Regions from separate parts of the Caballeronia zhejiangensis genome, predicted to be linked through region 1. Evidence: predicted binding sites of a transcription regulator. Region 1 holds the regulator's gene; the other holds the start of a gene.
The links. The regulator FliA, encoded in region 1, starts transcription of late flagellar genes. The targets are predictions, from matches to a motif close to CTAAAGTTTNNNNNNNNNNNGCCGNTA.
Positions count from the first base shown of each region.

Region 1 (14,543 bases):
ATGGGCAATTCCGCGCTATACACGCGCCCGAGTTCCTCCGCGCCCTGATGCACGTGGATGAGCGTCTGCTTCGTCTTCGGGATATCGAGCAGCGTGTAGCCGCCCGTCGTCGATTCGCCCATGCGCGGGCCGAGCACGAAGAGCACGTCGGCATCGCGCACGCGCGCGGCGAGCGCCGGATTGATCCCGAGGCCGACATCGCCCGCGTAGTTCGGATGGTCGTTGGAGAGCGTGTCCTGAAAGCGGAACGCGCAGCCGACCGGCAGTTTCCACGCTTCCACGAAGCGCGCGAAGTCCTGCGTCGCCTCGGCGGTCCAGCCGCTTCCGCCCGCGATCACGAACGGCTTCTTCGCGTTCGCGAGCAGTTCGCGCAGGCGCTCCATCTGCGCCTTCGACGGCGACGCCGCCACGCGCTGATATCGCGGCGAGGGCGGCACGGCATCGACGGTTTCGGTCAGCATGTCTTCCGGCAGCGCGAGCACGACCGGACCCGGACGGCCGGACATCGCCGTGTGAAACGCGTGGCTCATGTATTCAGGCACGCGGCGCGGATCGTCGATCTGCGCGACCCACTTCGCCATCTGCCCGAACATGCGCCGATAGTCGATTTCCTGAAACGCCTCGCGATCCATGTGATCGCGAGCGCATTGGCCGATGAGCAGGATCATCGGCGTCGAGTCCTGAAACGCGGTGTGCACGCCGATCGACGCGTGCGTCGCGCCCGGCCCGCGCGTCACGATCGCGACGCCCGGCTTGCCGGTGAGCTTGCCGACCGCCTCGGCCATGTTCGCCGCCCCCGCCTCGTGGCGGCAGACGATCGTCTGAATCTGCTCGGTCTCGTCGTGCAGGGAATCGAGCACGGCGAGAAAGCTCTCGCCGGGCACGCAGAACACGCGCTCGACGCCGTGATGGACGAGCGCATCGACGAGCAATCGCGCGCCGGTGGTTTGATCCTGTGAGGAAGGGACAGCGGACGTCATGCGAAGAAGTCTCCTTTGATTGTCCGGCGCGGCTTCGATGCGCGCGGAGCCTAAAGCTTACGCCGCCGCGCCCGCGCGCGGAAACGGGCGAAGCGGAATCTTTTTCCGCGCAAACGCCCGCCCTTGCGATGCACGGCGCGCTTCCATCAGCCGAAATACCCCTTTTTCTCACCCCTTATCCAGCGATGGACAAAGACTCAAGTTCGCAATAATGGCTTCACTGAAAAGCGGACACGGCAACGAGCCAAGTGGGTCCGCTTGCTAAAGATCGCAGTTTCACCTCATCGGGGGCAAGTTTGAACATTCGTAAATTCATCGGCGCGAACAGCCGCGACGCACTGCGCCAGGTTCGTGAAGCGCTCGGCCCCGATGCCATCGTGTTGTCCAATCGCACGCTCGATGACGGCTCGGTCGAGATCGTCGGCGTCGCGGACAGCGACATCGCGTCGATCTCGCCCGCCGCGAAGGAACAGGCAGCACGTTCGGCGGGCACGTCGCGCGCCGCGCTGGCCGCCGCTGCAGCCGCGATGCCGGCGAAGCAGCCGGCCGCGAATCCGTACGCGAGCGGCGATGTGTTCTCGTCCGTCTTCGGCGCGAACACCGATGCGGACGATGAATTTCACGCCGAGCCGGAAGCTCGCGCAGAAGACGACACGCCGCCGACGATGGCCGATTCCAATCCGTGGCTGATCGAGCATGCGAAGCGCATCGCGCAGCAGGCGTCGATGCCGTCGAACCGTCCGCTGACCGCGTCGGCTGCGATCGCACGCGGCATGGGCGTGCCGGTCCCGGTGACTGCGCAAGAGACGCGCGTCGAAAAGACGGCGGACTCGGCCCGCTACGCCATGCGTCAGCAAACGAAGCGCGCGGAAGCCGCCGTCGAGCCGAAGGTCCAAACGCCCGACTGGGCACGCGAAGCCGCGCAAATCGCCGCGCGCCGCGCCGCGCAGAAGATCAACGCGAGCGCGCCGCACGCCGAAGCAGCCGAGGCGAACGCCGCGCCGGCATCGAAGGAACACGCATTCGATGGCTTGCCCGCGAACGCGGCGGCCGTCGTTACCGAAGCGATCCGCACGCGCATGGAGCAGGTCGTCAACGAAACGGTGATGAACGAGCTTTCGTCGATGCGCTCGATGATGGAAGAGCACTTCTCCGGTCTCATGTGGGGCGAGCGCCAGCGCCGCAACCCGACGGGTGGCGCGCTCACGAAGCGTTTGTTCGCCGCCGGTTTCTCGGCGCAGCTCGTCCGCATGATGGTGGACAACATGCCGGAACTCGAGAGCGTCGAAGGCGCGCTCGAGTGGGTGCAGCAGGTGCTCGAATCGAACATTCCGGTGATGGACAGCGAAGACGCGCTGATGGAACGCGGCGGCGTGTTCGCACTGATGGGCCCGACTGGCGTCGGCAAGACGACCACGACGGCCAAGCTCGCCGCGCGCTGCGTGATGCGCTTCGGCGCAAGCAAGGTCGCGCTGCTCACGACCGACAGCTACCGTATCGGCGCGCACGAGCAACTGCGCATTTTCGGCAAGATTCTCGGTGTGTCGGTTCACGCGGTGAAAGACGGCGCGGACCTGCAACTCGCGCTTTCGGAACTCCGCAACAAACATATCGTGCTGATCGACACGATCGGCATGAGCCAGCGCGATCGCATGGTCTCGGATCAGATCGCGATGCTGTGCGGCGCGGGTCATCCGGTGCAGCGCATCCTGCTGCTCAACGCGACGAGCCACGGCGACACGCTCAACGAAGTCGTGCAGGCCTACAAGAGCGCGGCGGACCAGCCGCCGCTCGCGGGCTGCATCCTGACCAAGCTCGACGAAGCGACGAATCTCGGCGGCGTGCTCGATACGGTCATCCGCTACAAGCTGCCGGTGCATTACGTGTCGACCGGTCAGAAAGTGCCGGAGAACCTGTACGTCGCGACCAAGCGGTTTCTCATCAAGAGCGCGTTCTGCATCCCGCGCGACAACTCGCCCTTCGTGCCGCAAGACGAAGAAACGCCTGCGCTGCTGTCCGCGTTGTCCGCGCGCGCCACGACCGAACTGCATGAGGTGCACTTTGGATAAGTTCGTGCTCGACCAGGCGGAAGGCCTGCGACGGCTCCTTACGCGCGCCGGTTCGCGCGTGGTGGCGGTCGCGGGCGGACCGGCGGGCATCGGATGCACGTCGGCGGTGGTGAATCTCGGCGCGGCGCTTTCCATCCACGGCAAGGACGTGCTCGTGATCGACGAGCACCGCAACGCGGGATCGGTGAGCCGTCTCGTGGGCACCGAAGACGCGGGCGCGCTCGCCTCGGTGATGTCGGGCCGGCGCATGCTCGGCGATGCCGTCGAGCGCACGCCGTTCGGCTTCTCGCTGATGGCCGCGCCGCGCGACGAACGCATCGTTCACGATGCCGCGCAATGCCGCGCGCTGCTCGACGGTCCGGCGGACATCGTGCTGATCGATGCGCAACTCGATCGCCACGGCGCGCTGTCGACGCTCGCGGCGCAGGCGCATGACTTTCTTATTGTGACGCGGGTAGCCGCGTCGGCGATCACCGAGGCGTATGCGTGCATGAAACGACTGCACTACGCCCATGCGATCGGCCAGTTCCGCGTGCTCGTCAATCACGTGCAGAACCCGGCCGACGCGGCGGTCGCGTTCGACAACCTGTCGGGCGTCGCGAGCCGGTATCTGGCCGTGTCGCTCGTGCAGGCGGGATATGTGTCCGAGGATGCGCGCGTCGCTCGGGCGATGGAACTCTCACGCTGCGCAGTCGAAGCGTTCCCGGCCACGGCCGCGGCGCGCGACTACCGCGCAATCGCGGCGGAGCTCCTGCACTGGCCGATGCGCCCCGCGCCTTATATGCGCGATGCGGGCGGCCAGGCCGACGCGCGAAATCCGGTTAGCGACTCTGTACAGGGCGCGCGGGAGGCGTCGCATCGTGCGGCTGCGCTTCACGACTTTGCATTGAGCAGCACGGCGTCGATGTGATCAAGATAGGTGACCAAGATGTATAACGCCCAAGGCAAACTCTCACAGTCGGAAGTGCTGACGAAATACGCACCGCTCGTTCGACGGCTGGGGCTCCAACTCGTCGCCAAGATGCCGGCGAGCGTCGATCTCGACGATCTCATTCAGGCCGGCATGATCGGCCTGCTGGACGCGGCGAGCCGCTACAAGGAAGATCAGGGCGCGCAGTTCGAAACATATGCGAGCCAGCGCATCCGCGGCGCGATGCTGGATGAGCTCCGCGCGAACGACTGGCTGCCGCGCAGCATGCGCAAGACGTCGCGCGAAGTGGAATCGGCGGTGCACAAGGTCGAGCAGAACCTCGGCCGCGCGGCGAGCGAGCAGGAAATCGCCGAGCACATGAAGATGCCGCTCGACGAATATCAGTCGATGCTTCAGGACTTGCACGGCAGCCAGTTGATCTATTACGAAGACTTCGATCGCTCCGCCGACGACGAGCCGTTCCTCGACCGCTATTGCGTCGATCGTTCGGATCCGCTGTCCGCGCTGCTCGACGACAGCCTTCGCGGCGCGCTGATCGAAGCCATCGACAAGCTGCCCGAGCGCGAGAAGCTCCTGATGAGCCTCTATTACGAACGCGGCCTGAACCTGCGCGAAATCGGCGCGGTGATGGAAGTGAGCGAGTCGCGCGTGTGTCAGTTGCACAGCCAAGCGGTCGCGCGTCTGCGCACGAAGCTGCGCGAGCAGGCGTGGACGAGCGTCGAGGCCTGACGTTCCCTAGCTGATCTCGAAGTCCCGCGTCTCGGCGAAGACCGTTTTCCCTTCGCCGAGACTTTTCGCGCGGTACATCGCGCGGTCGGCGGCGCGCAGCACGGCGGTCATGCCGGTTTGATGCGCGGACGCCGCGCTCGAAAGCAGGCATGCGCCGATGCTCGCCGATACCGACACCGGCCGCTCCTGCACCGACGTAATTTCGCCGAGCGCCGAATGGATGTTGTCGGCCACCGACAACACGGCGTCGCGGTCGCGCATCTGATGCGCGAGCACGACGAACTCGTCGCCGCCCAGACGCGCGATGGTGTCCGACTTGCGCATGCGCTTCGCGAGCGAGTCCGCGAAGGCTTGCAGCAGCAGATCGCCGACGGCGTGACCGTAGGTATCGTTCACTTCCTTGAAGCCGTCGAGATCGATCAGAAGGAGCGCGGTGGCGTGATCGCCATTGGCTTCGGGCGCGTTCATCGCGCGATCGACGACTCTTTCCAGCGCGTACCGGTTCGACAGACCCGTGAGCGGATCGGTCGATGCCTGACGCGCTAGATCGCGATTCGCGTTGCCGAGCCGATCGACGAGCACGCTCAGATACACCGATGCGCCGAGTACGCTCAGCGCGAGCCCGATCGCGGCGGGAAGATTCTCGTGCCACCACGGCTGCCAGACGGCCATCGCCGTGACGATGATGAGCGCCGTCGCGCACGATACGGCGAGCGTGCGCTTGCCGTATCGGCATCCCGAACCGATCAGAAACCAGAACATCACCCAGAGAAGCGGCAGCGCCGTTGCGCCGCCCGCGGCGAGCGCGAGCCCGAGGATCGTCTGATCGGCGATGGTCGTGACGGTCAGGCGCGCAACAGAAGGCGCGCTCATGCGGCTGACGATCAGAAGCGTGATCGCCCCATAAGACACATAGAGCGCGACGAGGCGCGTGGTCAGGAAGGCATCGTGTGAAGGGCGGAGCCACGCGAAAACGCCGTAAGCCAGAAGAACCACCGCTCCCATCCAGACCCGCAGCGTGGCCTGCTCGCGTTCCGGATTCCGGTGTTCGGACCATGCGAAGGCATAAGTCCGGCGTGCCGGTTGATGCGCCTGCTCCATACTGAACCCCTGGATGGTGATTTCTTTCTTTTATCTTGCTGCCAAGTACTGCGGCCCCGTCGCATGGCATCGGCTGAATGGAGTGGTATCGAGTTGCACCGAGCGAGCGATCCGCTATTTTGCAACGTTTTGCGAAGACGCTGTGTTTCGTGTAAGAACAGCTTAAGAACGTCCATTTCTCATTCACGGCGATGCGCGACGAATCCATTTCTTTGGCTGCCGAATGGCTGCCCGTTTGCAATAGCGAAGACGTACCGGAAGGCGGCGCGCGCGGATTCATCGTGGCCGATGAGCGGATCGTCGTGTGGCGGGACAGCATCGGCGCGGCGCATGCGTGGCGCGATTACTGTCCGCATCGGGGCGCGCAGTTGTCGCTCGGGCATGTGATGCGCGATCAGATCGTGTGTCCGTATCACGGCTGGAGTTACGACATCGAAGGACAGTGTTTGCGGATTCCGTCGAATCCTTCATTGCGTCCGTCGAAGCGCGCGTGCGCGACGACTTTCGTTTGCGAAGAGAAGTACGGCGTTATCTGGATGTGTTTCGGCGAGCCTGCGTATGCGCTCGATTTCTTTCCCGAAGCCGCGATTCCCGGTGGCCGGCGCATCAATCTCGCGCCGCAGACGGTGAGGTCGTCGGCGCCGCGCGTCGTCGAGAATTTTCTGGACATGGCGCATTTCTCGTTCGTGCATGCGGGGATTCTGGGCGAGGACACGCATACGGAAGTGCCCGATTACGAAGTCGTCGCGAGCGATGAAGGTCTGGAAGCGCGGCAATGCCGATACTGGCAACCGGCGGGAATGCCGGGGCAGGGCGGCGGCGCGATGATCGATTATGTGTATCGCGTGAAGCGGCCTTTGATCGCGAAGCTGACGAAGATGGCGTCGGGCGGGCAGGGCGCGCTGCATATCATGCTGGCGGCGTCGCCGGTGACGCAGACAGAGACGCGCGCGTGGCTCGTCTCGATTCACGAGGATGATTCGACGCATTCCGATCGCGAGTTATACGACTTCAATATGGAGATTTTGATGCAGGACACGCCGGTGGTGGAGTCGCAATGGCCGCAGCGCTTGCCGCTCGATCTCGATGCGGAGTTGCATCAGAAGTGCGATCGGATGGCGGTGGCTTATAGGAGGTGGTTGGCGGGGATGGGGTTTGGTTGGGGGACGACGACGGCGAATCGCGACGGCGGACTCGAGTAGTTTCGACTGCGACGGCTGTCGAGTGGAAACGCTTGGCGCGCCCGGCTGGGATCGAACCAGCAACCCCTGCCTTCGGAGGGCAGTACTCTATCCATTGAGCTACGGGCGCATCGGAGAAGGGCTTGCGGAAGAACTACACACGCCGTAAGACGGCTGCAAGGCCCATGCGAATCCGAGAGGATACCTGTTTTCCGTGACGCCGTCCATCGTGCGGGACCGGACGCCCTGCGCGGAACGAGTCACAAAGCATCACACGATTCGGGTAAACGCCCGCTTCACCGCCCCGGCCACCCCGCGCCGACAGTTAAGCGTTCCGTCTATAATCGACCGTGCCTTCCCCAAGGCGCGCCTAGCGCACTGCCGTAGCTGTCACGCTGTCACTGAACCGACTCACACCAAAAAACGGGAGACGAGACAAGCATGAGCGAAGCACCCCACGGAGCCCCGATCAAGACACCCGGCCAACTCATCGCCGCGGTCATCGCGGGATTCGGCATCCCGGTCGCCATCATCATCCTGCTCGCGGTGTACGTGAACAATTCCACGCGCACCGGCGCCGGCACGGACATCGAGCAGTCGGTCAACGCGCGCATCGCGCCCGCCGCACAAGTCGATGTCCGCGACGCCAACGCGCCGCGCGTCTACAAGTCCGGCGAGGAAGTCTTCAAGGCCGTGTGCTCGGCCTGTCACGCGACAGGCACCGCCGGCGCGCCCAAGTTCGGCGATGCCGGCGCATGGGCCCCGCGCATCGGCGAAGGTTACGACACGCTGCTGCACAACGCGCTCAACGGCAAGGGCGGCATGCCCGCGCGCGGCGGCACCAGCCCCGACGATTACTCCGACTTCGAAATCGCGCGCGCGGTCGTCTATATGGCGAACGGCAGCGGCGGCAAGCTCGCGGAACCGGCGCAACCGGCATCGGGCGCCGCGGCTGCATCGAGCGCGGCAGCGCCCGCCGCAGCCAGTTCGAACGAAAATGCTCAGGCCGCCGCAGCGGTCGCGGCGCTCGCATCGGTGCCGGCGGTTGCATCGGCGGCGCCGGCCGCGGGCGCGCAAAGCGCCGACGCCGCTCAGGCGGGCAAGGCGCTCTACGAGCAGGTCTGTCAGGCGTGTCACGCGGCGGGCGTGCTCGGCGCGCCGAAGTTCGGCGACAAGGCCGCGTGGGCGCCGCGCCTGAAAGAGCCGATGGACACCGTCTACAACTACGCGCTGCACGGCAAGGGCGCGATGCCGCCAAAGGGCGGATCGAACGCATCGGATGCAGATGTGAAAGCCGCCGTCGATTACATGGCGAACGCGGCGAAGTAAGCGAAAACCCTGCGCGAGCGGCCGCGCGAGCGGTAATGCCGTTCAGTTAAGGTCTTTTCTTAGATAGCGAACGGTGTACCGTTTAGGGCGGGATTTGACGACCCGGTCGCATGTGCGTCCGGGTCGTTTTTCGTTGCGCATAGACTTGAGCCTTTCGCGCAGACGCTGAAGGCAGGCGGGTAATTTTGCAAACGCCGGCGTGAGGGCCGCCCACATCATCTCGTGCTGGATCGTGTGAAGCGCTCGCACGAAGCTGATATCAGTCGGAGCAAGTTTCGCTTCTCGCGCGGCGCTCGCGATCTCACGTCGAATCAGGTTGTAGGCGATCAACGCGCCCCATATCTCCTGATAGACCCCTGCGACGGTGCGGCTGCGCAAGGTCAATTCCGAACCCAGCATCGATTGTTTGAGCTCGGCGTAACTGGTTTCGATCTGCCAGCGGCGCTCATAACAGGCGACGATATCAGCGGGCTTGAAGCGTCGGCGATCGATCAGCGAAGTCAGCAGCACGCGTTCGCGTCCGCGCGCGTCGATGGCACGGATCGCCCGCGCGCTCCAGAATTCGGGCAAAGCCGGACATTTCTGGCGCGCCTGCGGCGACACACGCATGCGCACCATCGCATCGTCAGCGCTACCCGAGACGACTTCCCAGCAGGTGTTGGCTTTGGCTGGAATCAGGAAGTGGCGATTGCGCGCGTTCATCGTCAGGCCACACAGGATTTCCGCGGCCAGAAAGCCTTTGTCGAACACCGTCAGTGAGTCTTCCGGGATCTGCGCCAGCAGGCTTTTGGCGTACACCATGCATGGACGCCCCCGGCTTGCCAAGCTCTCATTTGTGACGGAAGGCAGGTAATGATTGCAGCCATGCATCCGGACTTCGCTGTCCGGCGCACGAGCCGGCGGTCCCTAATGGAATGCGCTGGCCGGACTCTCATCATTTCGGCGTGCTCTTGCGCACGCTGGTGTACCCAGAATTTCCCGGCCACGGTCTGACCTGTCTTGCCATCACGTCATGATTGCCTGAGCAATCGGCTGTAGTGTCTTGCTGGTAGTTACGCGTTAAGCATGGTTACGCAGTCGCTAAGGGCGCGTGGTAATCAGGGTGAAACTCGCGGCCGTGGACCAGTAGCGCCCAGACGATCCTCGCGTTCTTGTTCGCGAGCGCGACCACCGCGACATTCGCGTTTCGCCGCTGTAGCAGGCCATTCAGCCACCCGTTCTTGCACTCCTTGCGTTTGGCAATCTGCAGCAGAGAACGCGCGCCGTGAATCAGCAAAGTTCGCAGGTAGGTGTCACCGCGCTTACTGATACCCAGCAGCACGTTCTTGCCGCCGCTGGAGTTTTGTCGGGGTACCAGACCGAGCCACGCTGCAAGTTGCCGGGCACTCCTGAAGCTCTTTGCGTCGCCGACGGACGCGACGAGCGCGCTCGCGGTAAGTGGCCCGATGCCGGGGACACGCGCGAGCCGTCGACTCGTTTCGTCACTGCGGTGCCAGGTCTGAATCTGCGCCTCGAGCTCCCGGACTTGCCGGCCAAGCTCATTCAGGTGGTCCATCAGGCGCTGGATGAGCAATCGAAACGAGCCAGTTAGTTCGTTCTCGGCATCTTCGATCAGCTCGGGTACTTGACGCTCGATATGCCCGATTCCCGTAGGAATAACGATCCCGAATTCCGCGAGCAGTCCGCGAATCTGGTTGGCCTGCGCGGTGCGCGCCCGCACAAAACCCTGGCGTACGCGATGCAGCGACAACACCGATTGCTGCTCGATGCTCTTGACCGGCACGAAACGCATGTTCGGGCGCGCGACCGCCTCGCAGATTGCTTCAGCATCCGCCGCGTCATTCTTGTTCGTCTTGACGTAAGGTTTGACAAACTGAGGTGCGATCAGTCGTACCGTATGACCCATGGCCTGCAGCTTGCGAGCCCAGTAGTGCGCGCCGGCGCATGCCTCCAATCCGATCACGCAGGCAGGGAGGTTGGCGAAGAACTCCGCGACATGATTTCGCTTGAGCACTTTCTTCAACACGGTTCGGCCATGCTCATTTACACCATGAACGGCAAAAACGTTCTTCGCCAGATCGATGCCAACTGTCGTAATCTTCATGATGGGCGCTCCCCTCGGTCAGGTGGTTGCTTCGACACTTCCACTTTGGCACATTGATGCCGTTTCGAGTGGGGGCGTCCATCCCATTATTTCGTTGGTGTCGTAGCGACCGAAATTGATATCGGCGATCAGGTGCGTCGGAATGGCGGTGAGCGTCACGGCGCGCACCTGCGGATAACTCGCCACCTTGCCGCTGGCATAGCCCTGCGCGCCAAAGTGCTCGCGGTTGGCCGCGCTGTCCGGGGTGCGCAGTGTGGTGCCATCCATTGCCCACAGACTTAAGCCCTTGAACGCATGGTGGGCCGCGTCCTGAGTCGTCCACGCTCGCGCGGTCTGTTCAAACAGCCACGCCATCGGCGCTTCGCCAACGCGTTGGCGCGCCTGCGCCGCAGCGCTCTTGCTGACAAACGGGGCGGCCTCGTTGGGCAAGGCCAGATCGAGGCTGTCAAGGACCTCGCTGATCGACCAGTGACGGTACATCGCCAGCGCAATGACCAGCCACACCACCTGCTCGGCCGGAAGGCGACGGCGCCGGATGCTCGCCGTGCCGGTCGCCTGGACTGCGCGTTCGATCCACTCGAAGGGCAGATGCTCGGCCAACCGTCGCAGATCGGCCGGCTCCTGTGCTTCGATCAGGTACGTGAGGTGGTTGGCAAGCATCGCACCGAGAAGTTAACAGCCCGGCGCTCCGTTTACAACCACTTCTCGCTCCACAAACAAAAATGCCGTTCAGCGCTAACTGAACGGCATTACCGCGCGAGCGGGGTTTTTCATCAGCAAGACGGCAAACCGTTCACGTCTTCTGCAACATCGCCTTGAGCATCGCCATGCGATCTTTCGGCGACAAAGGCGCTTCTTCGGCCGTCGGCGGCGGCGCATCGTCGAGCAGCATCTCTGGGATGAACCGCGACGGCTCGCACACCACCGTCTCCCGCGCGCGCTTTCTCTTCTTGCACCAGTTCAGATGCAGACTGCGCTGCGCCCGCGTGATCGCGACATACATCAGCCGGCGCTCTTCCTCGATGCGCGAATCGTCGACGGGCGCGTCGTCGTCCGAACTGCCGCGATGCGGCATGATGCCTTCCTCGACGCCCACCAGAAAGACGTGTGGATACTCCAGCCCCTTCGACGCATGCACCGTCGACAGGCGCACTGCATCCGGGTCTTCTTCCTTGCCTTCGAGCATCGACATCAGCGCGACGGTCTGGATCAGGCCGAGCAGGTTCTTGCCTTCATCGGCGAAACCGTCGGCGGTGTCGAAACCGGTCTGCTCCGCGCCCGGCGCGGCTTCCGGCTTCGTGCCCTTGCGCTTCAGCCATTCGAGAAATTCGAGCACGTTCTGCCATTTCGACTGCGCCTGGCGCTCGTCGTACGCGTCATAGAGATACGACTCGTAGTGGATGGCTTCCATCATGTCGTCGAGAACTTCGGTCGCGGGATCGCGCGCGGCGCGGTCCGACAGACGCCGGATCCATTCGCAGAACGTGCGCAGCGGCTCGACCTGCCGCGCCGACAGACGCGCCTCGATGCCGCCCATGAACACCGCCTCGAACAGCGACACCTTCGCCGCGCCCGCGAATGCGCCGAGCGCTTCGAGCGTCGTGTTGCCGACACCGCGTCGCGGCGTGGTGATCGCGCGGATGAAAGCGGGATCGTCGTCGGGATTGGCGATCAGCCGCAGATACGCGATCAGATCCTTGATCTCGGCCTTGTCGAAGAACGATTGCCCGCCCGAGAGCACATAAGGAATGCGCTCCCGCCGCAACACCTGTTCGAAGATGCGCGCCTGAAAGTTGCCGCGATAGAGAATCGCGTAATCGCGAAATTGCGTGCGCCGCTCGAACTTGTGCGCCGACAAGCGAAACACGACGGATTCCGCCTCGTGCTCTTCGTCGTTGCAGCCGGTGACGGTGATCGTGTCGCCCATGCCGTGCTCGGACCAGAGCTTCTTCTCGAACAGCTTCGGATTGTTGGCGATGACGTTGTTCGCCGCCGTCAGAATCCGCACCGTCGAGCGATAGTTCTGCTCCAGCTTGATGACATGCAGCTTCGGGAAATCCTTGCCGAGCTGCGCGAGATTTTCGATGGTCGCGCCGCGCCAGCCGTAGATCGCCTGGTCATCGTCGCCGACGGCCGTGAACGCGGCGCGCGGACCGGCCAGCAGCTTCACGAGTTCATACTGGCACGCGTTCGTGTCCTGATATTCGTCGATCAGCAGATAGCGCAGGCGGTTCTGCCACTTGTCGCGCACCTGCTCGTTCTCCGCGAAAAGCTGCGCGGGACGCAGGATCAGATCGTCGAAATCGAGCGCCTGATACGCGTGCAGCGTCGCGGCGTAACTCCGATAGACGATCGCCGCCTGATGCTCGTCCTCGTTGCTCGCGAGCACGGACGCCTGATCGGGCGAAACCATCGCGTTCTTCCACAGCGAGATGATCGACTGGATCTTGCGGATCAGGCCTTTGTCCGTCGTGCCGAGCTGTTCCTGAACCATGCCGAAGCAATCGTCGGAATCCATGATCGAGAACTGCGGCTTGAGTCCGACGTGTTCCGCTTCCTGCCGCATGATCTGCACGCCGAGCGAGTGGAACGTGCAAATCGTCAACTGATTGACGGGAATCTTGCGGCCTTCCTTGCCGGGCGTCGTGAGCGTCTTGCCTTCGAGGAGCTTGGCCGTGCGCTCCCGCATTTCGAGCGCGGCCTTGTTCGTGAAGGTGAGCGCGGCGATGTGCTTCGGCTCGAAGCCGCGCCCTTCGATCAGATGCGCGATCTTCTGCGTGATGACGCGCGTCTTGCCGCTGCCCGCGCCGGCGAGCACGAGACAGGGACCATCGAGATAGCGCACGGCTTCGCTTTGCGCGGCGTTCAGACCAGCGGACATCGTTTTGGCTTTGGAGTTTGGGCGCGCCTGGCTGTGACTTGCGCGAAGGAGAGCGCGATGTTAACACGATAGAGGCGACGATAGAGGCGGCGCGGTTCCGGCCCCTGTTCGTGCCACAATATCCGGTCAATTCAACGACAGGACGATGCCCGCATGGACACAGCACTCAAAGTCGGCGTAATGGGCTACGGCCTCGCCGGCGCGACGTTTCACGCGCCCGTCATCGAGCACTGCGGCCGCGCCGAAGTCACGGCCATCGCCACGTCGCAGGCCGAGCGCGCGCAGGCCGATTATCCGAACGCGCGGATCGTCGCGGATTTCGACGCGCTGCTCGCCATCGACGAACTCCAGTGCGTCGTCGTCGCGACGCCGAACGACACGCACTTCGATCTCGCGCATCGGGCGCTGTCGGCGGGCAAACACGTGGTCGTCGACAAACCGGTGACGCTTTCGTCGCGCGACGCCCGCACGCTCGCCGATCTCGCGCAGCAGAAAGGGCTCGTGTTCGCGCCGTTTCACAACCGTCGCTGGGACGGCGATTTCATGACGGTGCGCGCGCTCATCGAAAGCGGACGGCTCGGGCGCATCACGCATTACGAATCGCATTTCGACCGTTTCCGCCCGAAAGTGCCGCAGCGCTGGCGCGAGGAAGCGGAGCGCGGCGGCGGCCTGCTGTTCGATCTGGGGCCGCATCTGATCGATCAGGCGCTGACGCTCTTCGGCGCGCCGCAAACGGTGACGGCGTTCGTGAAGGCGCATCGCGACCACGCGCACGCGCCGGACTACGTGCATCTCGTGCTCGGTTACGCCGACAAGGAAGTAATCCTGCACGCGAGCGCGCTCGCGGCGCTGGAGCCGCCGCGTTTCGCGATCCACGGCACGCGCGGCAGTTATGTGAAGAACGGGCTCGATACGCAGGAAGATCAGTTGCGTTCGGGGATGCGCCCGGGCAATCCGGAGTTCGCGAAGAATCCGCCGGGCACGTTGCGCGAGGTCGATGGCGATCTCGATCTGCGTCACGAATTCGCCACGAGAGATGGCGCGTACGTCGAGTTTTATCGTGCGCTGGCGGCGGCGATTCTGGATGGCAAGCCGTTTCCGGTTTCGCCGCAGGACGCAGTCGACACGATGACGATCATCGAACTCGCGATGCAGAGCGAGCAAGAAGGGCGGCGCGTGCCCTTCGCGCGCGGCTGACGCCTAGCGGCGGCTGACGCTGCCGCACGTCGTCCGCACTT
Region 1 covers NZ_CP084283.1:2,843,540-2,858,082, reverse strand. Annotated here, with positions in the region: gene LDZ23_RS13740 (thiamine pyrophosphate-binding protein) at 1-980, opposite strand, end outside; gene flhF (flagellar biosynthesis GTPase FlhF) at 1,277-3,049, shown strand; gene LDZ23_RS13730 (MinD/ParA family ATP-binding protein) at 3,042-3,959, shown strand; gene LDZ23_RS13725 (RNA polymerase sigma factor FliA) at 3,978-4,709, shown strand; gene LDZ23_RS13720 (GGDEF domain-containing protein) at 4,716-5,810, opposite strand; gene LDZ23_RS13715 (Rieske 2Fe-2S domain-containing protein) at 6,023-7,012, shown strand; tRNA gene LDZ23_RS13710 (tRNA-Arg) at 7,046-7,121, opposite strand; gene LDZ23_RS13705 (c-type cytochrome) at 7,433-8,320, shown strand; partial or broken gene LDZ23_RS13700 (IS4 family transposase) at 8,363-9,121, opposite strand; gene LDZ23_RS13695 (IS110 family RNA-guided transposase) at 9,390-10,424, opposite strand; partial or broken gene LDZ23_RS13690 (transposase domain-containing protein) at 10,509-11,084, opposite strand; gene LDZ23_RS13685 (UvrD-helicase domain-containing protein) at 11,218-13,305, opposite strand; gene LDZ23_RS13680 (oxidoreductase) at 13,459-14,502, shown strand; gene LDZ23_RS13675 (hypothetical protein) at 14,506-14,543, opposite strand, start outside.

Region 2 (14,543 bases), 790 kb from region 1:
TTCCGTGCGAGCCGGGCTCGTTGCATTTGGGGCCAAAACCCTTGTCGAGCCAAAGGCTTGCGCGTGCGGGTTGTATGGATATACAGTGTGCGTCACTCATTTCCCGCCGCCTTTTCTCCCGTGCTCACGCTCCCCGACACCGCCGACGAATCCACCACGAAACAGGTCGCCGACTATCTCGCGAAGCTCAACGAGGCGCAGCGTCAGGCCGTCGAATTCGGCGTCGACGAACCGGGGCGCGCGGGCGGGCCGCTGCTCGTCATCGCGGGCGCGGGATCGGGCAAGACCAACACGCTCGCGCATCGCGTCGCGCATCTGCTGGTGAAAGGCGCGGATCCGCATCGCATCCTGCTGCTCACGTTTTCGCGCCGCGCGGCGCTCGAAATGACGCGGCGGGTGTCGCGCATCGCAATGAACGCGCTCGGCACGAGAAGCGCAATCGCGCAGGGTTTGTCGTGGTCGGGCACGTTCCATAGCGTCGGCGCGCGGCTGTTGCGCGAATACGCCGATCTCGTCGGGCTCGCGCCGTCGTTCACCATCAACGATCGCGAGGATTCGGCCGATCTCATGAACCTCGTGCGGCACGAGCTCGGTTTGTCGCCGAAGGAAAAGCGCTTTCCCGCCAAATCGACGTGCTTCGCGATCTACTCGCGCGTCGTCAACACCGGCGCGTCCCTGGCGACCGTGCTCGATCAGTCGTATCCGTGGTGCCGCGAGTGGGAAGCGGACCTGAAGCGCCTCTTCGCCGCGTACGTCAGCGCGAAACAGGCGCAAAGCGTGCTCGATTACGACGATCTGCTGCTCTACTGGTCGCATCTCGCGGCGGAGCCGTCGATTGCCGCCGATCTCGCGAGCCGCTTCGATCACGTTCTCGTCGACGAATATCAGGACACGAACCGTCTGCAGGCATCCATTCTTCTCGCGATGAAACCGGACGGGCGCGGCCTCACCGTCGTCGGCGACGATGCCCAATCCATCTACTCGTTTCGCGGCGCGACGGTGCGCAACATCCTCGATTTTCCCGGCCACTTCGATCCGCCCGCCGCGACCGTCACGCTCGACCGCAACTATCGTTCGACCTTGCCGATTCTCGAAGCGTCGAACGCGGTGATCGGCCTCGCGACCGAGCGCTACACGAAGAATCTGTGGACCGACAAGGCATCGGCGCAAAAGCCGCGCGTCGTTGCCGTCGCCGATGAAGCCGATCAGGCGCGCTATGTCGTCGAAAAAGTGCTCGAAGCGCGCGAAGGCGGCATGAAGCTCAAGGCGCAGGCGGTGCTGTTTCGTGCCGCGCATCACAGCGCGGCGCTCGAAATCGAATTGACGCGCCGGAACATTCCGTTCGTGAAGTTCGGCGGGCTGAAGTTTCTCGATTCCGTTCATGTCAAGGACGTGCTCGCGGTGTTGCGCTGGGCCGAGAATCCGCGCGATCGCGTCGCGGGCTTTCGCGTCGCGCAGTTGTTGCCGGGCGTCGGACCGGCGATCGCCGGGCGCCTGCTCGACAGCGTGAGCGCGCCGGACGCGGTGGCGTCGAATGCGATCGCCGCGTTTCAGGCGCCCGCGCGCGCGTCGGAGGACTGGCCGCGTTTCGTCGGCCTGATGGCGAAGCTCTGCGGCCGCGACTCCGGCTGGCCCGCCGAGTTCGAAATGATCCGGCGTTGGTACGAGCCGCATCTGGAACGCAATCACGAGGACGCGGCGATCCGCATCGGCGACGTGTTGCAGATGGAAAGCATCGCGGCGACGTATCCCACGCGCGAGCGCTTTCTCACCGAACTGACGCTCGATCCACCCGACGCGACCAGCGACGAATCCGGCGTGCCGCTGCTCGACGAAGACTATCTGATTCTCTCGACGATCCATTCGGCGAAGGGCCAGGAATGGCGCAACGTGTTCGTGCTGAACGGCGTCGACGGCTGCATTCCGTCCGATCTCGGCACGGGCAGCGACGAAGAACTCGACGAGGAACGGCGGCTGTTATACGTCGCGATGACGCGCGCGAAGGAAGACCTGCACATCATCACGCCGCAGCGCTTCTACGTGTACAACCAGACGCATCTCGGCGACCGTCACGTATGGGCGCAGCGCACGCGTTTCATTCCGCCGCATCTGATGCAGAACTTCGAAGCGGCCGCGTGGCCGCCCGTCATCGCGCCCGCTGCGCCGACGGCGGCGGGGCTGGCTGCGGCCGCGAAAGCGAAGATCGATATCGCGGCGCGCCTAAAGGGAATGTGGGACTGACCTGAATCTCAGCGCTGCGCGCGCGATGCACGCGGCGCGCGCGGCGACGGCGAGAAGATGCTGCGCAGCCATGCTGCGAAGCGTGTGTAGCCGTCGTAAGGCTCTTCGACGAAAAGCTCGGGCCGCAGCGAGCGCAGATATTCCAGCACTTGCTGCGCTTCCTGCTTCTGGATCGAGCCATAGAAGATGCCGAGCCGCAGCAGGCAGCGCAGTTCGCCGAGCTTCTCGCGCGCGGTCGAACCGATGCTCGTCTCCACCGAAATCTTGGTTTCATACACGCGCTGACGTAGCGAATCGGCGAGACGCCATGCGGGCGTCTGCATCTTTTCCTCGACTTCGCGAATATCCGCCGCCGCCGATTTGATCTGCGAGGCGAGCATGTCGACTTGCGATACGTCGCCGTCCGCTTCGGTGACGATCGCCGTCGCCCACGCGCGCGATGCCTTGACGAGATCCTCGGCGGTCCAGTCCGCGCGGATCGCGAAGGCGAAGCCGTGCTCGGCCGCCTGCCGGATCAGGATCTCGACGACGTCCGGAAACTCCTTGTCGAGCGCGCGCTTCGCCCACGCGTACTGGCCGTGCGTGAGCATGCGCTGCACCGCCTGCTCGGTGAGCGGCGTGTTGTTGTCCAGGAGCTTCGCGCGCAGGAAGTCCTCGAACGAAGGCGTGACGAATTGCGGATCCAGCTTCAGCGACAGACGCGTGAACGCTTCGAAATCGCGCTGCAGCGAAGCGATGGTCTCGTCGCGTAACGATAAGGTGATTTGACGCATGTTGGTTCCCGGTTCCGCCTTCGATCTCCGAAGGCGGGAAAAGCTGTCGGCGCCGCGTCTCAGGCGGAGTCCATTCGTTTCTGTTATCGGCGCGCGCTTCAGGAACTTGAGGATTCTTCGATGCTCTTTGAAAGCCGTTTAACGGCTGATGGAGAGAAAACGTTTAGCGCAGCACGGCGAACTGCCACGCGAAAAACACCGCGAGCGACACGGCAATCGTCAAAAGCGGCCGTTTCGTGAACGCGCAAACGATGATCGCGACGATCGCAGCCACGAGCTGCGGATTGCGCCAGGTGATTTCCGCGCCGTTGCCGTGCGGCGAGACGGTCATCGGCACGATGATCGCGGTGAGCACCGTCACCGGCACGAACGAAAGCGCGGTGCGGACGATCGGCGGAAAGGGCAGGCGTTCGCCCAGCACGAACACGGCGGCGCGGATCGCAAACGTAACGGCCGCCATGCCGAAGATCAGCGTGACGTAGTTCATTGCGTGCGCTCCTTCGCGTTCTTCAGACGATGTTTCGCGTGGCCCTTCGCCTGCGGACGGTTTTCCATCAGCGTGAGCAGCATGCCGACGGCCACGCCGACGAACACCGCCGCGAGCAGGCCGAGCTTGTACGGCCAGCCTTGCCACGCGAAGGACAGGACGCCCGATGCGAGCGCCGCCGCGACGAAGCGCACGGCGACGAGCTGCGGCACGACGATCGCGATGAACGTCGCGACCATCGCGAAGTCGAGCCCGAGCGATTTCAGTCCGGGAAACGCGGCGCCGAACAGGAGGCCGAGGAGCGTCCACAACTGCCAGTTCAGATACATCGCGACGCCGGAGCCGAAGAAGTAGTGCGGCCCGATCTCGCCCGGCGCGCGCTTCCGATAGTGCGCGTAGGCGACGGCGAAGACCTCGTCGGTGAGCATGCCCGCGAGCGCCCAGCGCCAGCGGCGCGGCAGATGCGCGACATACGGCGCGAGCGTCGCGGAATAGAGCACATGACGCAGATTGACGACGAGCGTCGTCGCCAGAATGACGGCGAAGCTCGCGTGCGACGCGATCAGGCCGACCGCGATGAACTGCGCCGAGCCCGCGAACACGACGAGCGACATCAACTGGCCGTGCCAGAGCGTGAGCGGACTTGCGGTGACGAGCGTGCCGAAGATCACGCCGAAGGGCGCGGCGCCGATCATCATCGGGATGGTGTCGCGTGCGCCGGCGGCGAATTCGCGCAAAGGTGTTGCTTTCAAGATTTCCTCCTATGGAAGCGAGGATACGCAAAACGTCGATGAGAATGCTTGTACGTTCTTGCGCTTTCCCGAGGCCGGACCGCCTAACGCCAGCGGCCGGGCGGCACGCCGAACGTGCGCTTGAAATGGCGCGTGAAGTGACTCTGATCCGTGAAACCGCTCGCCGCCGCGACATCCGTCACGGATGCGCCCGCGCGCAACGCCGGCAGCGCGCGCACGATCCGCAGCTGATTGCGCCACGCATGCGGCGCGAGACCGGTTTCGCGCGTGAAGAGGCGCGCGGCGTGGAAGGTCGAGAGACCGACCGTCTGCGCGAGTTCGGCGAGCGTGACGGGTTCGAGGAGATCGTCGGCGAGGCGGGATTTCATCGTCGTGACGCGGTGCGCGTCGGCGGCGAGCGGCGCGATGCGCGGACGTTCGAGCGCGTGGCGTCCGAGCAGCGTCGTCACTGCATCGACGAGCGCCAGTTCCGCGGCGAGCGGGTCGGCGCCGTTTTCCAGCAGGCGATGCGCGATCTGCAAACGCCGCGCGAGATCGGGATCGCGGATGATTTCATCCGGAAACCACGGCGACGATTCCGGCCGCCCCGACAGGTCGCGCGCGAGAGTTTCGACGAACGGCACCGGCAGATAGAACACGCGATAGCGCCAGCCCGCATCGACGGCCCGCGCGCCGGTATGCACTTCGCCGGGATTGATCACCGGCACCGAACCGGCTTCGGCGACGTGATGCGCGCCGCGATAGTCGAAGCACTCCGCGCCGGCCTCGATCACGGGCACCGTATAGGCGTCATGCCAGTGCGGCGAGAATTCGTGATCGTAGTATTCGGCCGTGACCATGTCCGCGTCCGGCACGAGCGGCGAGCGCCAGTAGCGTGCGGCATTGCGGAAACGGTCGGCGTGCATGATCGAGCAATTCTGAGATAAGCGGAATCGCCCAGTTTACAACTTTGCTTCGCGCCCGGCCGGACAGTTGCGTGTCACTTCACCGGTATGGTCGTGCCCTCGGGCATCGGAACCGCCGTCACGCTGTTTTTCGGGCTGCCGGTCGCGATGCGGTCGCTGTAAGTCAGATAGACGAGCGTATTGCGTTTCGTATCGACGACGCGCACCACATGCAGCGTCTTGAAGATGAAAGACATGCCGGCCGAGAACACGTCGGTTTTCTGCTTGAGCGGTTCGGCTATCTTGATCGGCCCGACCTGGCGGCACGCGATCGACGCTTCCGTCGGATCTTCGGCGATGCCCAGCGTGCCTTTCACGCCGCCCGTGCGCGCGCGGGACACATAGCAGGTGACGCCCTGGACGAGCGGATCGTCGTACGCATCGACGGTCACGCGGTCCGATCCGGTGAAGCGGAAGTTGGTGTTGACGCTCGCGATTTCCTCCGCGTGCGCGAGTCCGGCGCCGGAGAAAAGTGCGAGCGATGCGGCGAGCGCGAGGACGGAGCGGTTCATCGTCATCCTTCGGAAAAGAGAAAGGGCGTCGTATTGTATCGACGCCCTTGGCTCTTCGATGCATCTCGTGCCCGCATGCGGTCAATGAAAGATCAGATACAGAATCACCAGCACGATGACCGGCACGCCGAGCAGCCATCCGAGTAGATAAGGCATGTTGTCCTCCTTCGCATGTTGTTTTCGACGGTTTCAGTATCGCGAGGATGCGCCGCCCGCGTTAGCCGTGCGTGTCCGAAATGCGTGTAGGCGACGTCCTATCATCACTTTCTTGCGGCTTACAGATTCGTAATGTGATTGGATCAGGCCGCGCGGTTTTTCTTCGCGGGAACATCGCGATACAGCGTGCGCACGTAATCGAGATGCGCGCCCGCGCACTCCCGCGCCCGCGCCGGATCGCGCGCTACGATCGCATCGAAGATCGCGCGATGCTGCGTCATCAGGTTCGCTTCGACTTCGTCGTCGTAATCGACGAGACGGTGCGACGTGAGCATCGATTCGCGCACCAGTTCATTGAGTCCGTGCATGACGTGCGTGAGCGCGACGTTGTGCGTCGCGTCCGCGATGGCGAGATGGAACGCCGCGTCTCTCTCCGCGATGCGCGTGCTTTTTTCGGCGACGGCGTTTTGCAGCGCGTCGAAGGCAGCGGCGATGCGCGCCAGATCGTCGTCGGTGGCGCGCTCGGCGGCGTAGGCGGTCGAGAGCGTTTCGAGGCCGTGGCGAAGTTCGAGAACGTCGGCGCTCGCGTTCGGTTGTTGCTCGAGCAGGGCGGCGAGCGGATGCGACACGAGCGGCGCGGTCACATCCGATACGACAAAACCGCCGCGCCCGGCCGCGCGGATGAATCCGTCCGACTCCAGACGGATCAACGCCTCCCGCAGCGACGGACGCGACACGTTCAACTGCTCCGCCAGATCGCGCTCGGCGGGCAGGCGCTGGCCCGGCAGCAGCGTGCCGTTCGAAATCAATTCCCGGATCTGTCCCGACACGACATCGGAGAGACGCACGCGGGCGTAGGAATGCGCATGGACGGGCTGGAAAGTCATCGTTCGACGTGAATGCGAGGTGAAAGCCGGGGAATGCCCGAGTTTGACACGAAAGAGGCATCTCATTAAAGTCTTGGTCAGACCAAGCTTACCAAATCGCCGAACCCGTCATGAAAGTCGCCTTGTTCGTCCCCTGTTTCATCGACGCTTTTTATCCGCAGGTCGGCATCGCCACGCTCGAACTGCTCGAACGGCTGGGCGTGGACGTCGACTATCCGCAGGATCAGACCTGTTGCGGCCAGCCGATGGCCAATAGCGGCGCACACAAGGAGGCTGCCGGCGCCGAGCGCGTGTTCGCGCGCAATTTCGCCGACTACGACTATGTCGTCGGGCCATCGGCGAGTTGCACGCATCACGTACGCGAGCATTTCACCGCGATCGAGCAGACGAGCGCCGTGCAGAAGGTGCGGCGCAACACGTTCGAGCTCGTCGAATTCCTGCACGACGTGCTGAAGGTGCGCGAGTTTCCGTGGGCCGAATTTCCGCACAAGGTCGGGCTGCACAACAGTTGCAGCGCGGTGCGGCATCTGCGCGAAACGTCGAATTCGGAAGTGGCCGGAACGCCGTATTCGAAGCCGCGCACGCTGCTCGAACGCGTGAGGGGTATCGAGTTTGTCGCGCCCGCGCGTGCCGACGAATGCTGCGGATTCGGCGGCACGTTCTCGGTGACGGAAGAGGCCGTCTCCGTGCGGATGGGTCAGGACAAGGTGCGCGATCACGTCGGCGCGGGCGCGGAGTACATCGTGTCGGGCGACATGTCGTGTCTCATGCATCAGCAAGGCTGCGCCGAGCGCATGAAAGCCGATGCGAAGTTCATCCACATCGCGCAGGTTCTGAACGGAGCGCGCGCATGAGCAAAAGCGTTCGGATCGATCACGCGAAGGCGGCGGGCGCGTTCCTGCAGAAGCCAGATCACGTCGCGTTCCACGACAAGCGTCTGTGGGACTTGCGCAGCAAGCGCGACGCGCAGGCGCACGGCATCCCCGAATGGGAGACGATGCGCAATCTCGCATCGGCGATCAAGGAACACACGCTGTCCAATCTCGCCGATTACATCGCGCAGTTCGTCGATCAGGCCGAGAAAAACGGCGTCGTCGTGCATTTCGCGGCGAACGCCGAGGAGCACAACGCGCTCGTCTTCAAGCTGATGAGCGAGCGCGGCATGACGTCGCTCGTGAAGAGCAAGTCGATGCTCACCGACGAGTGCTACATGCGCGACTATCTCGGACCGCGCGGCATCACGGTGATGGAAACCGATCTCGGCGAGCGCATCCAGCAACTCGATCATCAGGATCCGAGCCATATGGTCGTGCCGGCCGTGCACAAGCTGCGCGCGGACGTGGCCGAACTGTTCGGCAAGACGATCGGCACCGATCCGCGGAACAGCGACATCCACTATCTCGCGGAAAGCCAGCGCATGAACACGCGGCCGTATTTCGTGCGCGAGAAGACGGCGGGCATGACGGGCTGCAACTTCGCGGTCGCGGAGACGGGCACGGTCGTCGTGTGCACGAACGAGGGCAACGCGGATCTTTCGGCGAACGTGCCGCCGCTGCATATCGCGTCGATCGGCATCGAAAAGATCATTCCGACGATCAGCGATCTCGGCGTGTTCGTTCGAATGTTGTCGAGAAGCGCGCTCGGCTCGCCGATCACGCAGTACACGTCGCATTTTCGCGCGCCGCGTCCGGGCACGGAGATGCACTTCATCCTCGTCGATAACGGCCGCTCAGAACGCCTCGCGATGGACGATTTCTGGTACTCGCTCAAGTGCATCCGCTGCGGCGCGTGCATGAATACGTGTCCGGTGTATCGCAGAAGCGGCGGGCTTTCGTATGGCGGGACGTACTCCGGTCCGATCGGCGCGATCATCAATCCGACGCACGATTTGAAGCGCTATAGCGCGCTGCCGTTCGCGTCGACGATGAACGGCAGTTGCACGAACGTGTGTCCCGTGAAGGTGAACATTCACGAGCAGATCTACAAGTGGCGCGAGGTCATCGCCGAGAAGCACGAAGTGCCGTTCGTGAAGCAGGAAGTGCTGAAGATGGCGGGGCGCCTGCTCGCGAGCCCGACGCTCTATCGTGCGACGGTCGCATCGCTCGGCGGCGCGTTGAAGCGCCTGCCCAACTTCGTGCTCTACAACCCGCTCAATATCTGGGGACGCGGCCGCGATCTGCCCGAAGCGCCCGCCGAGACTTTTCACGAGTGGTACAGGAAAAACCGGAAGCTCGATAAATGACGACTCGCGAAGCTTTTCTCTCGAAGATCCGCGCGGCGCAGCCCCCATCGCGTCCGCGCCCGGACGTGCCCGTGTTCCCGTCGCCGGAAGGCGAACTGAAGGCGCGCTTTACGACCGCGCTCACCGCGATGGGCGGCACATGCGTCGAAGCGGCCCGTCTCGAAGACGTGAACGCGCTGATCGCGGCACGCTTTGCCGATGCGAAGGTGATTGCATCGGCGGTTCCGGGCGTCGACGGCACGCGGCCGCTTTCATCCGATACCGTGCCGGCATCGCTTCAGGATGTCGATGTGGGCATCGTGCGAGGGCGCTTCGGCGTCGCTGAAACGGGCTCGGTGTGGTTCAGCGAAGAAGAGTACGTCGTGAACGCGATCGGCTATCTGTCGCAGCATCTCGTCGTGCTGCTCGACCCGGCGCAACTCGTCGAGGGCTTGCAGCAGGTGTATCGACGCGACGATTTCAAATCGGCGCGCTATGCGGTACTCGTGACGGGGCCGTCGGCGACGGCGGATATCGAAGGCGTGCTGATTCGCGGCGCGCAGGGCGTGCGCTCGCTGACCGTCGTGTGGCTTGCGTGAAGCGATGAAGTCAGCGCACAAAGCAAAAAGCCCAGTCATGCGACTGGGCTTTTTGACAGAAGCTTTTGGCTCCCCGACCTGGGCTCGAACCAGGGACCTACGGATTAACAGTCCGGCGCTCTACCGACTGAGCTATCGGGGAACAACTGAAACATCTACAACTGAAATAAAAACTCAGCCAACTGACCGAGCTCTTTTGAAACCGACTTGCTGGAGTTTTTGGCTCCCCGACCTGGGCTCGAACCAGGGACCTACGGATTAACAGTCCGGCGCTCTACCGACTGAGCTATCGGGGAACATCTACAGCAGAGAAGCGGAATTATAGGGGGCTGCTTTTGGCGTGTCAACGCTCAATCTTCATTTGATACGCATTTTTTGCAATCAAATGAAGCGCGTGCGTCGGCGAGCGCAACAATCAACGCTCGAGCAGACTCAGCTTTTCCTTGACGTCCTTGAACTCGTCCGCTTCCGGAAGCGAACCTTTCGTCTTCGTGATGCTCGGCCAGTTACGCGCGAGTTCAGCGTTCAGTTCGGTGAAGTGCTGCTGGTCGCCAGGCACATCTTCTTCGGCGTAGATAGCGTTCACCGGGCACTCGGCGACGCACACGGCGCAGTCGATGCACTCGTCGGGATCGATCGCGAGAAAGTTGGGACCTTCGCGGAAGCAATCCACCGGGCACACGTCCACGCAATCGGTGTACTTGCACTTGATGCAGCTTTCGGTCACAACGTGAGTCATTCAGGCTCCTGCATGCGGAATTCGTGGGGGCGGCGCCCTGGCGGCTGCATGGGCCGGGAGGTGCGCTTGCCGAAACGCATATTGTAGCGTAACGGTAAAAGTGGGCGCGCGGCGCGCGAAGCGCTCTTTATATCGATTCGTGATGTATGTATGCGCGGCGTCGCAAAAGGGCGGGGCGCGGATCATGTCCGCGCGGACATTCGGGTAACATGACCCTAAAGGCCTCGGGCTGCGCGCTGGCAAGCAGGCAAAGCGCGCGGTCCATTCGCGTGGATGTTCCCGTCAGAACCATGATCATCAATTCGCTGCTCGATACCGACCTCTACAAGTTCACGATGATGCAGGTCGTGCTGCATCACTTCCCCGCGGCGCATGTCGAATATCGCTTCCGCTGCCGCACGCCGAATGTCGATCTCGTGCCGTATATCGATGAAATTCGCGACGAAGTGCGCCAGCTTTGCAATCTGCGCTTCAAGGAAGAGGAACTGGATTATCTGCGGCGCATGCGCTTCATCAAGAGCGACTTCATCGATTTCCTCGCGCTCTTCCATCTGAATGAAAAGTCGATCCGCATTTCGCCGTCGCCCAAGAAGAACGGCGAGATCGACATCGAGATCGAAGGGCCGTGGCTGCACACGATTCTCTTCGAGATTCCGGTGCTCGCGATCGTCAACGAAGTCTATTTCCGCAACACGCAGCGCAAGCCCGAGTACGAAACCGGCCGCGAGCGCCTGCGCGACAAGATCAAGCTGCTTGCCACGCCACCCGAATATTCGGACTGCAAGATCGCCGATTACGGCACGCGCCGCCGTTTTTCGGGGCAGTGGCACGAGGAAGTCGTGCTGACGCTGAAGGACAAGCTCGGTGCGCAGTTCGCCGGCACGAGCAACTGCTTCTATGCGATGAAGCACGGCTTGCGGCCGCTCGGCACGATGGCGCATGAGTACTTGCAGGCGTGTCAGGCGCTCGGCCCGCGTCTGCGCGACTCGCAGATCTTCGGCTTCGAGATGTGGGCGAAGGAATATCGCGGCGACCTCGGCATCGCGCTGTCGGACGTCTACGGCATGAAGGCGTTTCTGCGCGACTTCGACATGTACTTCTGCAAGCTGTTCGACGGCGCGCGCCACGATTCGGGCGATCCCTTCGATTGGGGCGAGCGCCTCATCCGGCATTACGAAGAAAACCGCTGCGACCCGCGCACCAAAGTGCTCGTGTTCTCCGACGCGCTCGATATCCCGAAGGTGCTGCAGCTGTACGAGCGTTTTCGCGGACGTTGCCAGCTCGCGTTCGGCGTCGGCACGAATCTCACCAACGATCTCGGCTATCAGCCGCTGCAAATCGTCATCAAGATGGTTCGATGCAACGGTCAGCCGGTCGCGAAACTCTCCGATTCGCCCGGCAAAAACATGTGCGACGACAAGGCGTATCTCGCCTATCTGCGTCAGGTCTTCGGCATCGAGCAGCCGGTCGGCGACGACTGAGCGACGCGCATTCGTCCATTCGGCCTATGCCGTTCGGCCGAGGTTCGTGCGTGTATGCCGCTCGCTATAATTCGGACGCGTCGTAAATCATCGCGGCGCGCACGAATCTCAAGCACGCCAACACGAGGACGGCACCATGGATACATCGGACGCGCGCCGCAATATTCTCGCGCGCATTCGCAGCGCGCAGGGCCGTCGCGGCACGGCTACGGATGCCGAGCGCGCTGGCGCAGACGAGTATGTCGAGCGACATCCGGCGGGTCCGCGTCCTCCGTTGCCTCAGACGCGTGACGAGCTGATCGCGCGCTTCACGCTCGAAGCGGAGCGTCTCTCCACGACCGTCGCCGAAGTCGAATCGCTCGACGATGCGCCCGCCGAAGCCGTGCGCTATCTCCAGTCGCTGAACCTTCCCGTCGATGTCGTCGCGTGGCCCGCGCTTGCTCATCTGCGCTGGTCCGAAGCGGGCATTCGGGCGGCGTTTCGCAAGCCTGCCGATGAAGATCTCGTCGGCATCACCGGCTGCTTCTGCGCGACGGCTGAAACCGGTTCGCTCGTGCTGCTCTCGGGCGCGCAGACGCCCGCATCCGGCGCGCTCTTGCCGCAGACGCATATCGCGATCGTGCCGGCGTCGCGCATCGTCGCCGCGCATGAAGATGCATTCGCGTTGATGCGCGCCGAGCGCGGCGAGTTGCCGCGCGCGGTGAACTTCGTGTCGGGTCCGTCGCGCACCGGCGATATCGAACAGACCATCGTGCTCGGCGCGCATGGGCCGTATCGCGTGCATGTGATCGTCGTGCGCGGAGCGTGAGTCAATGCGGCGTCTGGTTTTGTACGTGCCTTGCGCGATGCTGGCGCTGATCGCGGCGCCGGCCGCTGCTGCGACGCTCGACGGCGCGACGCTCCCGGCCACATGGGGCATACCGTTCGTCGGCATCCTGCTTTCCATCGCGGTGTTTCCGCTCGTCGCGCCGAAGGTTTGGCATCACCATTTCGGCAAGATCGCGGCGGGGTGGGCGATCGCGTTCCTCGCGCCGTTCGCGCTTGCGTTCGGTGTCGGCACGGCGGGCAGCGTGCTCGTCCACGCGATGCTCGAAGAGTACGTGCCGTTCATCATTCTGCTCGCAGCGCTGTATACGGTCGCGGGCGGCATTTGCGTGCGCGGCAACCTGCACGGCTCGGCTCATCTCAATACCGGACTGCTCGCACTCGGCACCGCGCTCGCGAGCGTCATGGGCACGACGGGCGCGGCCATGCTGCTGATCCGTCCGCTTTTGCGCGCGAACGACAATCGCAAGCACGTCGTGCATGTCGTCGTGTTCTTCATCTTTCTCGTCGCGAACGCAGGCGGCTCGCTCACGCCGCTCGGCGATCCGCCGCTTTTTCTCGGCTTTCTCAACGGCGTCGGCTTCTTCTGGACTACCGTGCATCTCGCGCTGCCGATGCTCTTCGTCTGCGCCGTGCTCCTCGCGGTGTTCTTCGTGCTGGACGGTTTCTACTGGCGCAGGCACGACGCGCGGCCCGCGTTTCTCGACCCGACGCCGGATACGCCTCCGCTTGGCATCGACGGCAAGATCAATTTCGCGCTGCTCGCGGCGATCGTCGTGCTCGTGCTGATGAGCGGCATCTGGAAACCCGGCATCACGTTCGACATCTTCGGCACGCATGTCCAGTTGCAGAATCTCGTGCGCGACGTGCTGCTCGTCGCCGTGCTGCTCGCATCGCTCGCGCTCACGCCGAAAAGCGCGCGCGCGGGCAACGCGTTCGACTGGGCGCCCATCGAGGAAGTCGCGAAGCTTTTCGCGGCGATCTTCATCACCATCGCGCCGGTCATCACGATCCTGCGCGCGGGTGAATCGGGCGCGTTCGCGGGCATCGTGCACGCGGTGTCGGATGCGCAGGGCAAGCCCGTCGACATCGCGTATTTCTGGGCGACCGGTCTTCTGTCGTCGTTTCTCGACAACGCGCCGACCTACCTCGTCTTCTTCAATCTCGCGGGCGGCGACGCACGCACGCTCATGACCACCGACGCCACGACGCTCGCCGCCATCTCCGCGGGCGCGGTCTTCATGGGCGCGAACACGTATATCGGCAATGCGCCGAATTTCATGGTGAAGGCGATCGCCGAATCGCGCGGCGTACGCATGCCGAGTTTCTTCGGTTTCATGGCGTGGTCGGGCGCGATTCTCTTGCCGCTTTTCGCCGTTCTGGGCTGGCTATTTTTCTAGGAGCAACCGATGAAGAAGAAAGTGCTGGTAGCGCGTCCCACATTTCCCGACGTGATCGAGCGACTGAAGCAGCATTTCGATGTCGATGTGAATCTCGGCGACGTGCTCCCGCAGGAAGAATTCGCGCGGCGTCTCGCCGACAAGGACGGCGCGTTCACGGCGGGCGAGATGGTCGGCGAGAAAGAGCTCTCGGGCGCGCCGAATCTGAAGGTCGTTGCGAACATGGCGGTCGGCTACAACAACTTCGACATGCAGGCGTTCGACGCGCACAAGGTGCTCGGCACCAACACGCCCAACGTGCTGAACGAAACCACGGCCGATTTCGGCTGGGCGCTGATGATGGCGGCGGCGCGTCGCGTCACCGAATCCGAGCACTTTCTGCGCGCGGGCAAGTGGCAGAAGTGGTCGTTCGACTCGTTCCTCGGCACCGATGTCTACGGCTCGACGCTCGGCGTGATCGGCATGGGGCGCATCGGGCAGGCGCTGGCGCGGCGCGCGGCCGGCTTCAACATGCGCGTGATGTATC
Region 2 covers NZ_CP084283.1:2,049,629-2,064,171, reverse strand. Annotated here, with positions in the region: gene LDZ23_RS09920 (ATP-dependent helicase) at 121-2,241, shown strand; gene LDZ23_RS09915 (DUF4088 family protein) at 2,250-3,014, opposite strand; gene LDZ23_RS09910 (branched-chain amino acid transport AzlD family protein) at 3,178-3,501, opposite strand; gene LDZ23_RS09905 (AzlC family ABC transporter permease) at 3,498-4,199, opposite strand; gene LDZ23_RS09900 (helix-turn-helix transcriptional regulator) at 4,337-5,158, opposite strand; gene LDZ23_RS09895 (CreA family protein) at 5,233-5,709, opposite strand; gene LDZ23_RS09890 (FadR/GntR family transcriptional regulator) at 6,009-6,752, opposite strand; gene LDZ23_RS09885 ((Fe-S)-binding protein) at 6,863-7,606, shown strand; gene LDZ23_RS09880 (lactate utilization protein B) at 7,603-8,994, shown strand; gene LDZ23_RS09875 (LutC/YkgG family protein) at 8,991-9,572, shown strand; tRNA gene LDZ23_RS09870 (tRNA-Asn) at 9,639-9,714, opposite strand; tRNA gene LDZ23_RS09865 (tRNA-Asn) at 9,793-9,868, opposite strand; gene fdxA (ferredoxin FdxA) at 9,988-10,311, opposite strand; gene pncB (nicotinate phosphoribosyltransferase) at 10,602-11,792, shown strand; gene LDZ23_RS09850 (LutC/YkgG family protein) at 11,929-12,600, shown strand; gene LDZ23_RS09845 (sodium:proton antiporter) at 12,605-14,017, shown strand; gene LDZ23_RS09840 (2-hydroxyacid dehydrogenase) at 14,027-14,543, shown strand, end outside.
Region 2: the regulator FliA is predicted to act here: its motif matches at 3,099-3,125, upstream of LDZ23_RS09915 (DUF4088 family protein).